Regions from separate parts of the Streptomyces sp. NPDC001401 genome, predicted to be linked through region 1. Evidence: riboswitches for the same ligand, from Rfam matches in the RefSeq annotation. Region 1 holds a riboswitch; the other holds the start of a gene.
The links. Region 1 has a riboswitch for cyclic di-AMP ahead of ACFY10_RS08585 (M23 family metallopeptidase). Riboswitches for the same ligand answer to the same signal wherever they lie in the genome.
Positions count from the first base shown of each region.

Region 2: it holds a riboswitch for cyclic di-AMP, as region 1 does, so the genes downstream of both, ACFY10_RS38530 (transglycosylase SLT domain-containing protein) here and ACFY10_RS08585 (M23 family metallopeptidase) in region 1, are expected to answer to the same signal.

Region 1 covers NZ_JBIAWI010000002.1:193,657-200,204, forward strand. Annotated here, with positions in the region: gene ACFY10_RS08575 (M16 family metallopeptidase) at 1-133, shown strand, start outside; gene ACFY10_RS08580 (M16 family metallopeptidase) at 130-1,518, shown strand; cyclic di-AMP (ydaO/yuaA leader) riboswitch at 1,722-1,886, shown strand; gene ACFY10_RS08585 (M23 family metallopeptidase) at 1,899-2,663, shown strand; gene ACFY10_RS08590 (GntR family transcriptional regulator) at 2,850-3,542, shown strand; gene ACFY10_RS08595 (HPr family phosphocarrier protein) at 3,776-4,057, opposite strand; gene ACFY10_RS08600 (GNAT family N-acetyltransferase) at 4,267-6,548, shown strand, end outside.
Region 2 covers NZ_JBIAWI010000015.1:179,163-185,710, forward strand. Annotated here, with positions in the region: gene ACFY10_RS38520 (FAD-dependent oxidoreductase) at 1-778, shown strand, start outside; gene ACFY10_RS38525 (HAD family hydrolase) at 913-1,833, shown strand; gene ACFY10_RS38530 (transglycosylase SLT domain-containing protein) at 1,830-2,312, opposite strand; cyclic di-AMP (ydaO/yuaA leader) riboswitch at 2,317-2,483, opposite strand; gene ACFY10_RS38535 (CocE/NonD family hydrolase) at 2,765-4,807, opposite strand; gene ACFY10_RS38540 (MFS transporter) at 4,842-5,849, opposite strand; gene ACFY10_RS38545 (polyprenyl synthetase family protein) at 6,119-6,548, shown strand, end outside.

The DNA of each region.
Region 1 (6,548 bases):
CCGCGCGGTGCTCGTCTACGAGCCGCTCTCGGCCGAGTCCGCGGAGCACACCCAGGACGAGGACTTCCCCGAAGACCCCGAGTCCGAAGCCACGGTGGAAGCCACCAACCAGAACGAGGAGGCGGCCAAGTGAGCGAGCTCGCCACGATGCAGTTCCACCCGCAGCCCCAGGCGGGCGAGGCCAGGCCCTGGGCCTTCCCGGCCCCGCAGCGCGGCGCGCTCGACAACGGCCTGACCGTGCTGCGCTGCCACCGCCCCGGACAGCAGGTCGTCGCCGTCGAGGTACTCCTGGACGCGCCCCTGGAGGCCGAGCCGGCCGGCTTCGAAGGCGTCGCCACGATCATGGCGCGGGCCTTCTCGGAGGGCACCGACAAGCACTCCGCCGAGGAGTTCGCCGCCGAGCTGGAGCGCTGCGGCGCCACCCTCGACTCGCACGCCGACCACCCGGGCGTACGCCTGAGCCTGGAGGTCCCGGCCTCCCGCCTGGCCAAGGCGCTCGGCCTGCTCGCCGACGCCCTCAGGGCGCCCGCGTTCGCCGACAGCGAGGTCGAGCGGCTGGTCCGCAACCGCCTCGACGAGATCCCGCACGAGCTGGCCAACCCCTCGCGCCGCGCCGCCAAGGAGCTCTCCAAGGAGCTGTTCCCGGCGACCTCGCGCATGTCGCGCCCGCGCCAGGGCACCGAGGAGACGGTCGAGAAGATCGACGCGGCGGCCGTACGTGCCTTCTACGACCGCCATGTCCGGCCCGCCACGGCCACCGCCGTCGTCGTCGGCGACCTCACCGGCATCGACCTGGACGGGCTGCTCGGCGACACCCTGGGCGCCTGGACGGGTTCCTCGGCCGAGCCCCGCCCCGTGCCGCCGGTGACCGCCGACGACACCGGGCGCGTGATCATCGTGGACCGTCCCGGAGCCGTCCAGACGCAGCTGCTCATCGGCCGCGTCGGCGCCGACCGGCACGACCGCGTGTGGCCCGCTCAGGTGCTCGGCACGTACTGCCTCGGCGGCACCCTCACCTCGCGCCTGGACCGCGTCCTGCGCGAGGAGAAGGGCTACACCTACGGTGTGCGCGCGTTCGGCCAGGTCCTCAGGTCCGCCCCGGACGGCTCCGGTGCCGCGATGCTCGCGATCAGCGGTTCCGTCGACACCCCGAACACCGGCCCGGCGCTGCAGGACCTGTGGACGGTGCTGCGCACGCTCGCCGAGGGCGGCCTCACCGACGCCGAGCGCGACGTCGCCGTACAGAACCTCGTCGGGGTGGCGCCGCTCAAGTACGAGACCGCGGCGGCCGTGGCGAGCACGCTGGCCGACCAGGTCGAGCAGCACCTGCCGGATGACTACCAGGGGACGCTGTACCAGCAGCTCGCCGCGACCGGCACCGTGGAGGCCACCGCGGCGGCCGTGAGCGCCTTCCCGGTGGACCGTCTGGTGACGGTTCTCGTCGGTGACGCGGCCGAGATCAAGGAGCCCGTCCAAGCCCTCGGGATCGGCGAAGTCAGCGTCGTGACGGCCGAGTAGAGGCTCGGTCAGCGGCACGCGCGCGCAGGGGCCCTGGTGACTGATGAGTCACCAGGGCCCCTTAATGTCCGAATTGAGGGAGAGGTTGCCTGTCTGCCCTGTGGCATGCGCTACAAAAGGCGTGATCCGTTTGGGGATTGAAAGCGGCCCCGCTTAGCGTCGTCCGGGCTGTCCGTCAGGCACCGCGCCGCATCCGCGGCACCGGACAGCCATCGCCGAGTCCCCGTACGGCGCGAGCCAGGGGAGCCGGGGACCCACCGCAGTCCCTGGGGTGAATCGGACGCCCGCGCGTGCAGCGAGGGGGTCCGTAGGAGACCTTCCTGCTCCGAACCCGTCAGCTAACCCGGTAGGCGAGAGGGAAGGAAAGGACCAGCCACTACATGGCGTTCACGCGCGCCACCGGGAAGCACCGCCGTCCCACGCGGATGCACCGCAACACCACCCGCGCCACCGGGATCGCGGCCCTCGCCACCACCGGCGTCATCGGCACCCTGGCAGCCCCCGCGCTCGCCGCCGACACCTCCGCTGAGCAGACCGGCCTCACCCCCGTCATCACCATCGGCGACACGATCGCCGACAGGATCGACGCCCAGGCCGACGCCCAGAAGCAGGCCGCCGAGGAGGCCGCGCTCAAGAAGGCGGCCGCGGAGGCGGCGCGAGAGAAGGCCGCCGCGAAGGCCAAGGCGGAGCGCGAGGCCAAGGAGCGCGCCGCCCGCGAGGCCGAGCGCAAGCGCCTCAACATGTTCGTCGCGCCGATATCCAACTCGTATGTCTCGACGGGCTACAAGGCCAGCAGCTCCCTGTGGTCCTCCGGCAGCCACACCGGCATCGACTTCCACGCCGCGAGCGGCACGACCGTCCACGCGGTCGGCTCCGGCACCGTCGTCGAGACCGGCTGGGGCGGCGCCTACGGCAACCAGATCGTGATCAAGATGAACGACGGCACGTACACCCAGTACGGCCATCTGTCGTCCATCGGCGTCTCGGTGGGCCAGACCGTCACCCCGGGCCAGCAGATAGGCCTCTCGGGCGCGACCGGCAACACCACCGGACCGCACCTGCACTTCGAGGCCCGTACGACCCCCGAGTACGGCTCGGACATCGACCCCGTCGCCTACCTGCGCTCGCACGGCGTGAACGTCTGACGACGGATCGCAAGATCTCCTGAGGCCCCGGCTCCCCGGCCGGGGCTTTTGGCGTTTCTGTCGCCCTGCTGTCCAAAAAATATCCATGGATTCCGGCCCGCCGTCGGAAATTCCGGCTCCGTGCAATAGAGTCACCGATACACGTCAATCATCGACGTTTCACGGGGATTAAGTCGGAGGTCGGTCATGCGTATTCCGGCGCACTCGGTGTGCACGGCGATCCGGGACGACATCGTCGCCGGTGTCTACGAGCGCGGCAGCCGGCTCACCGAGGAACTCCTCGCGCGCCGCTACGGCGTCTCGCGCGTGCCCGTCCGCGAGGCGCTGCGCACCCTGGAGGCCGAGGGCTTCGTGGTGACCCGGCGGCACGCGGGCGCGTGCGTCGCGGAACCGACCGAGCAGGAGGCCGCCGACCTGCTGGAGATGCGGATGCTCCTGGAGCCGCTCGGCGCCTCCCGGGCCGCCCAGCGGCGCACCGATGCCCACCTCAAGGTCCTGCGCGGCCTGGTCAGACTGGGCCAGGAGCGGGCCAGGAGGGGCAACAGCGAGGATCTGCGCTCCCTGGGAGGCTGGTTCCACGAGACGCTCGCCCAGGCCTCCGGCAGCCCCGCGCTGACCTCGATGCTGACCCAGCTGCGGCACAAGATCGCCTGGATGTACGCCGTGGAGGCACCGGCCAACCCCGTGGAGTCCTGGGCGGAGCACGGCGCGATCGTCGACGCCGTGGCCCGTGGTGACAGCGAGCGCGCGCGGGCGGTCACGACGCTGCACACCGAGCGCTCGAGCGCGGCGCACCGGCTGCGCTTCGGCGCCCCGGAGCGGGCAAACGGTGTGAGGAACTCGCAACATCCCGTAAACATGACGGGCCTGCGGCATTAACACGGGCGCCGTATACAAAGAGGAGATATTCGGCGGAGGAGTATTTCCGCTGCTCTTTTTCTGGCGCGCCGGGAATTTCCGCTCGCGCGCCGTTCGCATGCCCGGGTGGGCGTGCTGATTATGCCTGCGGTAATGGCGTCGGAACGAAGCCGCAATGGCGGTACGGCGAAAAACGGCGGAGCCGCGCCACCCGGAAAAGGTGACGCGGCTCCGCCGTTCGGTGCGGGTGGCGCTCAGACGGTCTCGGGGAGCTCCTCGAGCCCCTCGGAGACCAGCTTCGCCAGGCGGTCGAGGGCGACGTCCGCACCCTCGGCCTCGGAGGCGAGGACGATCTCCTCGCCGCCCTGGGCGCCCAGGCCGAGAACGGCCAGCATGGAGGCCGCGTTGACGGGGTTGCCGTCGGCCTTGGCGATCGTCACCGGGATACCTGCGGCCGTGGCGGCCCGGACGAAGATGGAAGCGGGGCGGGCGTGGAGGCCCTCGGCCCAGCCGACGTTGACGCGGCGCTCAGCCATGTGATGCTGCCCTTCAGAGTCTCAGGGTTGTCTAGACCAGTTTCCCACAACGTGAAGCGTCTCCGGAGCGGTTCTTCGTCCCGTCCGGGGTGGGCAGTCGGACCGCGGCCTCGGCCCGACTTCCGTCCTTGTTCACTTCTCAACGGACTGCCGTGTTCTCCACAGACTGCCCCGCGCCGTTGTCGGACGCGAGCCGTACTCTGGGGCCCATGCAGACCTCGCCGGACCGGCACGAGTACCCCGCCCACTGGGAGGCCGACGTGGTGCTGCGCGACGGCGGCACCGCGCGCATCCGCCCCATCACCGTTGATGACGCCGAGCGCCTGGTCAGCTTCTACGAGCAGGTGTCGGACGAGTCGAAGTACTACCGCTTCTTCGCGCCCTACCCTCGTCTGTCCGCCAAGGACGTCCACCGCTTCACGCACCACGACTTTGTGGACCGGGTGGGACTCGCGGCCACTGTCGGCGGCGAGTTCATCGCCACCGTACGCTATGACCGCATCGGCGCTGATGGCATGCCCGCGTCAGCTCCGGCCGACGAGGCCGAGGTCGCCTTCCTCGTCCAGGACGCCCACCAGGGACGCGGCGTCGCCTCCGCCCTCCTCGAACACATCGGCGCGGTCGCCCGGGAGCGCGGCATCCGCCGCTTCGCCGCCGAGGTGCTGCCCGCCAACACCAAGATGATCAAGGTGTTCACGGACGCCGGGTACACCCAGAAGCGCAGCTTCGAGGACGGCGTCGTACGCCTGGAGTTCGACCTCGAACCCACCGACCGCTCACTCGCCGTCCAACGCGCGCGTGAGCAGCGCGCCGAGGGGCGGTCCGTACGGCGGCTGCTCGTGCCCGGCTCCGTCGCCGTCGTCGGCACCGGCCGCACCCCCGGCGGCGTGGGCCGCAGCATCCTCGACAACATCCGTGACGCCGGCTTCACAGGGTCGCTGTACGCCGTGAACAAGGCGCTCCCCGAAGACCTCAAGGAACTCGACGGCGTCCCCGCCCACCGCTCCGTCCGGGACATCGACGGGCCCGTCGACCTCGCGGTCGTCGCCGTGCCGGCCGAGCATGTCCCCGAGGCCGTCACCGAGTGCGGTGAGCACGGCGTGCAGGGGCTCGTCGTCGTTTCCGCCGGGTACGCCGAGAGCGGGCCCGAGGGTCGCGAGCGCCAGCGCGAACTCGTGCGGCACGCGCGCACGTACGGCATGCGGATCATCGGGCCGAACGCCTTCGGGATCATCAACACGTCCCCCGACGTAAGGCTGAACGCCTCCCTCGCCCCCGAAATGCCCCGCCCCGGCCGGATCGGCCTGTTCGCCCAGTCCGGCGCCATCGGCATCGCGCTGCTGTCCCGGCTGCAACGACGCGGCGGCGGAGTCACCGGAGTCACCGGCGTGTCCACCTTCGTGTCGTCCGGCAACCGCGCGGACGTGTCCGGCAACGACGTCATCCAGTACTGGTACGACGACCCGGACACCGATGTCGTCCTCATGTACCTGGAGTCCATCGGCAACCCGCGCAAGTTCACCCGCCTCGCGCGGCGGACGGCGGCCGCGAAGCCGCTGGTCGTGGTCCAGGGCGCCGGTTCCGCCCCGCAGGGACATGCCGTACGGGCCACACGGCTGCCGCATGCGACGGTGTCCGCGCTGCTCAGGCAGGCCGGGGTGATCCGAGTGGACACGATCACCGAACTGGTCGACGCGGGCCTGCTGCTCGCACGGCAGCCGCTGCCGACCGGGCCGCGCGTGGCGATCCTGGGGAACTCCGAGTCCCTCGGGCTGCTGACGTACGACGCATGCCTCTCCGAGGGGCTCCGGCCGCTGAGGCCGCTGGACCTGACCACGGGGGCCTCGGCGGAGGACTTCCATGCGGCGCTGCTGCGGGCGCTGGGGGACGACGCGTGCGATGCGGTGGTGGTGACCGCGATCCCGGCGATCGGGGAGGGGTCGCCAGAGGATGCCGAATTGGCGGAGGCCCTGCGGTCCGCCGCGGAGGCCGTTCCGGGCAAGCCTGTACTGGTGGTGCACGTGGAGCTCGGAGGACTCGCGGAGGCGTTGTCGGCCGCCGCGAGCACCGCACCGCAGCCGGACACCGCGGCGGCCGGCCCCCGCAGGCTCCGCCCGTCGCAACAACTACCCCCTCCGGTACGGGCACAGGAACCCGCCGCCCCCGCCACCTGCTCCCGCCTCATCCCCGCCTACCCCGCCGCCGAGCGCGCCGTCCGTGCCCTCGGCGAAGCCGTGAAGTACGCGCAGTGGCGGCGCGACAGCGCCGATCCCGGCAAGGTGCCCGAGTACGAGGACATCGACGAGAAGGGAGCCGCCCGGCTCATCGACGGGATGCTCGCGCGCGGCCAGGGGCTCACGCTCGGCACCGAGGAGACGTGCGAGCTGCTCGGGCGGTACGGCATCCCCGTGCGCAGGGCGGTGCCCGCGTTCACCCCGGACGACGCCGTCCGGGCCGCCGGGACCCTCGGTTACCCCGTCGCCCTCAAGGC
Region 2 (6,548 bases), on a different contig from region 1:
GTCCGGCCTCGCGCACCTGCCGGCCGAGCTGGCCACCGCCGCGGCGGACGGACCCACCCCCACGGGCCCGATCTCCCACAGCTCCCAGCAGCACGACCTCACGCGCTATGCCGGCAAGGACCTGATCGTGGTCGGCGCCGGCCAGTCCGCGCTGGAGACCGCGGCGCTGGCGGCGGAGGCGGGCGCACAGGTGAGGGTGGTGTCCCGCGGCCGCGGCCGGGTCGCCTTCGGCGCACCGCCGTGGAAGCAGCCGAAGCTGCGCCCCGAGTCGCCCTTCGGCCGCGCCTGGTCCCTGTGGGCCCTCAGCTACTACCCGCACCCCTACCGCTACCTGCCGGCCGAGGCCCGCCACTACCTGGTCCGCCGCGTCCTCGGCCCGCTCGGCGCGTGGTGGCTGCGCGACCGTTTCGAGGGGAAGGTGCAGGTCAGCGAGGTCGACCGGATAGTGCGGGCGGACGCGGCCGACGGCAGCCCGAAGCTGACGGTCCGCACGCTCGCGGGCCGTACCCAGGACCTGTCCGCGGACCACGTCATCGCGGCCACCGGATACCGGGTGGACATCGCGGCGATGGACTTCCTCGGCCACGAACTGCGTACGCGTCTGGCGGTGAGCCGCGGCACACCCAAACTGGGCGCGGGATACGTCTCGTCGGTCCCCGGCCTGTACTTCACGGGCCTGCCGGCCGCGGCGTCGTACGGCCCGGTGATGCGCTTCGTGTGCGGCACGGAGTTCGCCTCTCCGAGGCTGGCCGAACACCTGGCGGCAGCGCACGGGTAGGCCGAGCCGGCGGGCCCCTGCCTGGTGATGAAGAGCCCACAAGGATAAGGGAGTTGAGCAAGGGGCGGTGGTGCACTCCGCCGTCGTCCGGTTCGCGATGAGTCGGTGGGGCGTCGTGTCCGTATTCTCTGATCATGGCTGCACCCACCGCATATGCGCTCATCGCCACCGACCTGGACGGCACGCTGCTCCGAGGCGACGACACGCTCTCCGACCGCTCCCTCGCCGCGCTCGCGCGGGCGGCCGGGGCCGGCGCCCGGCACCTGGTCGTCACGGGCCGGCCGGCCCCCAGGGTGCGGCCGCTCCTCGACCAACTGGGCAGCAGGGGGCTCGCGGTGTGCGGACAGGGCGCGCAGGTGTACGACGTCGGCGCGGACCGTCTGCTGTGGTCCGTCACGCTGGACCGGGAGCTGGCCGAGACCGCCCTCGGCAAGATCGAGGCCGAGGTGGGTCAGGTGTACGCGGCTGTCGACCAGGACGGCGTGGAGGGGCTCACGCTCATCGAACCGGGCTACCTCATGCCGCATCCGACGCTGCCGGCCGTACGGGTCGACCGGCGCGACGACCTGTGGTGCGAACCGATCAGCAAGGTGCTGCTGCGCCATCCCGACCTGTCCGACGACGAGTTGGCGGCGACGGCGCGCTCGGTGGTCGGTTCGCTGGCCACCGTCACCATGTCGGGTCCGGGGACCGTCGAACTCCAGCCATGCGGCATCACCAAGGCGACGGGCCTCGCACTGGCCGCCGCACATCTGGGACTTGGTCCGGAGCGGACGATCGCGTTCGGCGACATGCCCAACGACATCCCCATGTTCGACTGGGCCGCCCACGGCGTCGCCATGGCCAACGCCCACCCCGAACTCAAGGCGGTGGCTGACGAGATCACCCTGTCGAACGAGGACGACGGCATCGCCGTCGTCCTCGAGAGACTGTTCCTCGGCCTCGAGGACCTGGAGGACCTCGAGGACATCGAGGGGCTCAAGGGCCTCAAGGGCCTTGAGGAGCTCAGGGAACTGGAAGAGCTCGAGGAACTGGGGGAGTTCGAGGAGCTCTAGTAGGCGCCGTACACGTTGTCGATCGACCCGTACCGCGCGGCGGCGTACTTGCAGGCGGCCGTGATGTTCGCGACGGGGTCGTAGGGGTTGAGCTGCGTGCCGGGCACGTGGTACGCGAGGAACGTCGGGTCGATGACCTGCAGCAGCCCCTTTGACGGGGTGCCGGCGGCCGCGTTCGAGTCCCAGTTGTTGATGGCGGCCGGGTCGCCCGAGGACTCCCGCATGATGTTGCGGTAAATGCCGTTGTACGTCCCGGGGATTCCGTTTTGCGACATGACCTGGAGGGCGGCCCGGATCCAGCCGTCGAGGTTGTCGGTGTAGCCCATCGACTTCGCGGTGACCAGGGTCGGGGTGGCCGCGGACGCGCTGGTCGCCCCGATGAGCGGGAGGGCGAGAACGGCGGCGCCCGTACCGGCGACGGCGAGCTTGCGGGCGAGGCGGGCGTTTCTGGGGCGACGGTGCTGACCTGTTGCAGGCATGGCGGATTCCTCTCCGGCGCCTGCGAGGTGAGCTGTCGGGTTCGGGCGGGGAGATGCCCGGCCGCGCAGCCGTACGGCAACGCGGCTTCACCCCTAGTCGGTCCGGGCGATGCCCGGTCCGGCGACTTACCTGGTTCCCCCGCTCCTGCCGTGCGAGTGCGTTCGTCGATGGGTCGTGCCGGGGCGGCGGCAGGATTCGGCGTCCGCCCGACAGGCCGGGAACGTATGCGAGAGCACATGCCCGGAACAAGTGCCGGGTTCACTGATCATGCCTATTGACCTTGGTCTGAGGCTTATGGGGCACTTGATCCTTTGCGGTTGCCAAGCCTCAACTGGCGTGCGGGGGAAGGGGAAGCGGCAGGCGTCGGGCCGTCGCCGGCCGACCCTGCCGTGTGAGTCAAGTCACCGACATCCGCAAGAGTGGCAAATAGGGCAATGGTCCCAACTGGTGGTCAACCAGCCGACCGTGGAATTCGCTTCACCCAGGTCCGATGGAAGACCGCCTCTCCACCTTCGGTGCAGATCACCTCATTGGAGGCGAAAAAGGACTCCTCGTCGCAGGTGATTTCCGAGCGGGCGCGGATCGTCGTGTCCCAGGCCAGATCGGGGCGGTGCAGACGGATCGACCAGTCCGAGCGGGTGCGGGCCGACAGGGGGTCGGTCTCCTGGATCGTGTACGTCTCCAGCGCGTCCTCGGTGAACTCCAGACCGTCGGGATACACGCGCGTGCCGCCGTAGCGCGGGTCGACCTCCAGGCGCCACTCGCCCTTGGTCACGTCACGCACCACCAGGCGCTCGGGGCGCGGTTCGTCGAGCGTGATCGGACTCCATCCATCAGCGGCCAGGCCGCGGGCCACGTTCATCGGATCGGACTGCTCCGGCTCCTCGAAGGTGATCGCTCTCTCGTCCAACACGCGTGCGCGTACCGGGAGTTCCAGGAAGCTGCCCGCCGGGTCGATGGTGAAGCCCGCCGCCGAGTCGGGCTGCGGCCAGATCCACGGCCAGTACGCGGAGGAGACGGCAAGGCGGATGCGGTGGCCGGGCGGGAAGGCGTGACCGATGCCGTTCAGCTCGAACTCGACGTCCTCGGTGGCGCCCGGCGTCCATGGGACCGCCTGGTGGCGGCCGTGGCGGGCCGACAGGTTCAGTGCTCCTCGGGTGACCAGGGTTGATGAGCCGTCCAGTGCTATGTCACATACCCTCGCGACGACCTGCCCGCTCGGCGCCCCGCACGTCACCCGCAACCGCACCCGGGGCCGCCCCAGCACCCATGTCTCCTCGCCCACCTCGAACTCGAAGCAGGCTGACCTGGCGTTCTCCTCCCGCTGGTCCGGCGGCAGGTCGGCATCGTTCCCGAACGGGAGGAACCGGCCGGCGTCCACGCCCGTGTGCTGCGGGGAGCGGATGAGCACGGGGGCAGTGGAATGTGACATAGCACTGTCCGCCAAGGCATACGAAACCCCCGTCACCCCGGGCGACGGCCAGGCCGACTCCCCCACCCACCGCCCCGGCAGCGTCTCGTACACCGTGGCCGGCGGATGCGAGTCGCTGATGTACGACCGCAGCAGCGGCTCCCGCATCACCCCGGAGTCGATCCCCTTGAGCCAGTGGTCCCACCAGCGCAGGGTCTCCTGGAGGAACCCGATCGCCGGGCCGGGTGGCAGGCCGCGGTCCGGGTACTGGTGCGACCAGGGGCCGATCAGGCCGCGTACCCGGTCGGCGGGCAGGTGCTCGACGAGCCGGAGCACCGTGTCGCGGTACGGGTCGTGCCAGCCGCCCACGGCGAGGACGGCGGCGTCGATCGCGCCGTAGTCCTCGCAGACGCTGCCCTGCCGCCAGTAGTCGTCCCGCGTCTGGTGTGCGAGCCAGGTGTGGACGAAGGGGTCGACGGCCTCCAGCCGCTCCAGCCACATGTCCCGCCAGGCCTTGCCGACGTACAGCGGGTCCGGCGGCCGGCAGACGAAGGCGAGCATTGTTGCCGCCCAGGCGTGCATGTCCACCGCGAGGACGGAACCTCCCATGTAGTGCACGTCGTTGTCATAGCGGTCGTCCGTAGAGCACACGGTGACGATCGCCTTGAGCGGCTCGGGCGCGAGGGCCGCGATCTGGAGGGAGTTGAAGCCGCCCCAGGAGATGCCGAACATGCCCACCTTGCCGTCGCACCAGGGCTGCTCCGCAAGCCAGTTGACCACCGCGACCCCGTCTGCGAGCTCGGTCGCCGAGTACTCGTCCGTCGGCAGGCCCTCGCTGTTGCCGTGCCCGCGGATGTCGACCCGGACGGAGGCGTAGCCGTGGCCCGCGTACCAGGGATGGCGTTGGTGGTCGCGGGGCGCGGTCCAGTCGGTCAGGCGGTACGGCAGGTATTCGAGGAGCGCCGGTACGGGCTCGTCCGTCAGTGGGCGCCATACGCGCGCGTAGAGCACGATCCCGTCCGGGAGCGGGATCCAGAGGTCCTCGTGAGTCGTCTCGTAGGGGAAGGACGTTCGGATGTGCAGGCTCATCGCGGTGACCCCAGTGGCTGGGTGGGCTTCAGTGGACCGGGTGCATCGTGCGGCGCAGCCAGGGCGCGGCCTCCGTCACGGCCAGGCCCGCGGCCACCGCGATCGCGCCGTTGACGCCGAAGTAGGCGGGCTTGGAGACGTCGTCGTAGAGCTTCACCGTCTGGGCCTGGATGCCGCCCGCGAGGGCGAAGGAGAGGTACCAGAGGGACATGGTCTGGCTGGAGAAGGCGGCGGGCGCCAGCTTGGTCGTGGCCGACATGCCGGAGGTCTCCAGGAGGATGTCGCCGAGGCCGAGCAGGAGATACGAGCCCACGATCCACCAGGCGGACATCAGTTGATCGTCGCCCGGGTGGCCGGATGTGGGCAGGACCAGCAGCAGGAAGGACAGGCCGCCGAGCACGACGCCGATGGCGATCAGACGGATCACGCGGCGCGACGGGGGTCCCCCCGCGCGAGCGCATTCGAGCGTCGGGGAGTCCGGCGCGAGGGCGAATTCAGCCGTGTGCCTGCGTCCGGCCAGGTGACGTCGGCCCGCGACGTACTGGACCAGGCCGAAGGTCATGCCGATCGCGGCGGCCGAGAAACCCCAGTGCCAGCCCTTGTGGTCGTCGAGCCGGCCGGTGACCAGCGGACCGGCGAAGGCGCCGATGTTGATCGCCATGCAGTAGAGCGCGAAATCGGCGTCCCGGCGGTCGTCGTCGGTGCGGTACGGCTTGCCGACCATGGCGGCGACGTTGGGCTTGAGCAGCCCTGCCCCGGCGCTGATCAGGCCCAGGCCCACCCAGGTCATGGTCGGGGTGGGCACCGCCACCGCGGGCATCGGCGCCGCGTTCGCGCGGCGGCCGGCAGCCGACGGGCACAACCTGGTGGTCGTCGGCCGCGAGACCAGGACGGCCTGCATGCCGAGGAACGAGAAGCGTTCCCGGACCTCCAGGCCGGAGAGGGTGAGGAGGCCCTTCGGTTGGCCGAAGAAGGCGCGGTCGTCCTCCGGGGGCGGTCCGCTTGCGGAGGCGACATGGGTTTCCGTTCGGGACACGGGCCGCTGCTTCCCTCCGAGCCGACGGACACGCCGGTAGACAAGTCACTGAATATCCGCTCTTATCAGGCGATCAAAAACATACCGGTCGTGATCCGATACCGCCCGGGCGAATGGGGGCACCTCCCGATCGAGCGAAGTCGGGATTGGGGGAGGGTGGGCGGCATCGGTGATCGAAAGGTGACCGGATACGCTGACTTGAGTGATGGCAGCGACCTATCGACAAACCGCGTAACCGCCAGTAGACACCAGCAGACAGGAGACCCCTCGTGACCGTCGTCGGGCCGTTCGGGCTGAGCGTGCGGGACCAGGCTCTGGAAGCCGATGTCCAGGCCGGATTGGCGGCCGTCGAGGAAGGTTTGCTCGAAGCCACCAAGAGTGAGGTGCCCTTCATCACGGAGGCCGCCCAGCACCTGGTGCGGGCGGGCGGGAAGCGGTTCCGTCCGCTGCTCGTGATGCTTGCCGCGCAGTTCGGCGATCCGTATGCGCCGGGGGTCGTGCCGTCTGCCGTCGTGGTGGAGCTGACCCATCTGGCGACGCTGTACCACGACGACGTGATGGACGAGGCGGCCGTGCGGCGCGGCGTGGACAGCGCCAACACCCGCTGGGGCAACTCGGTCGCGGTCCTCACCGGCGACTTCCTGTTCGCGCGCGCCTCGCACATCCTGGCCGACCTCGGGCCCGAGGCGGTCCGGGTCC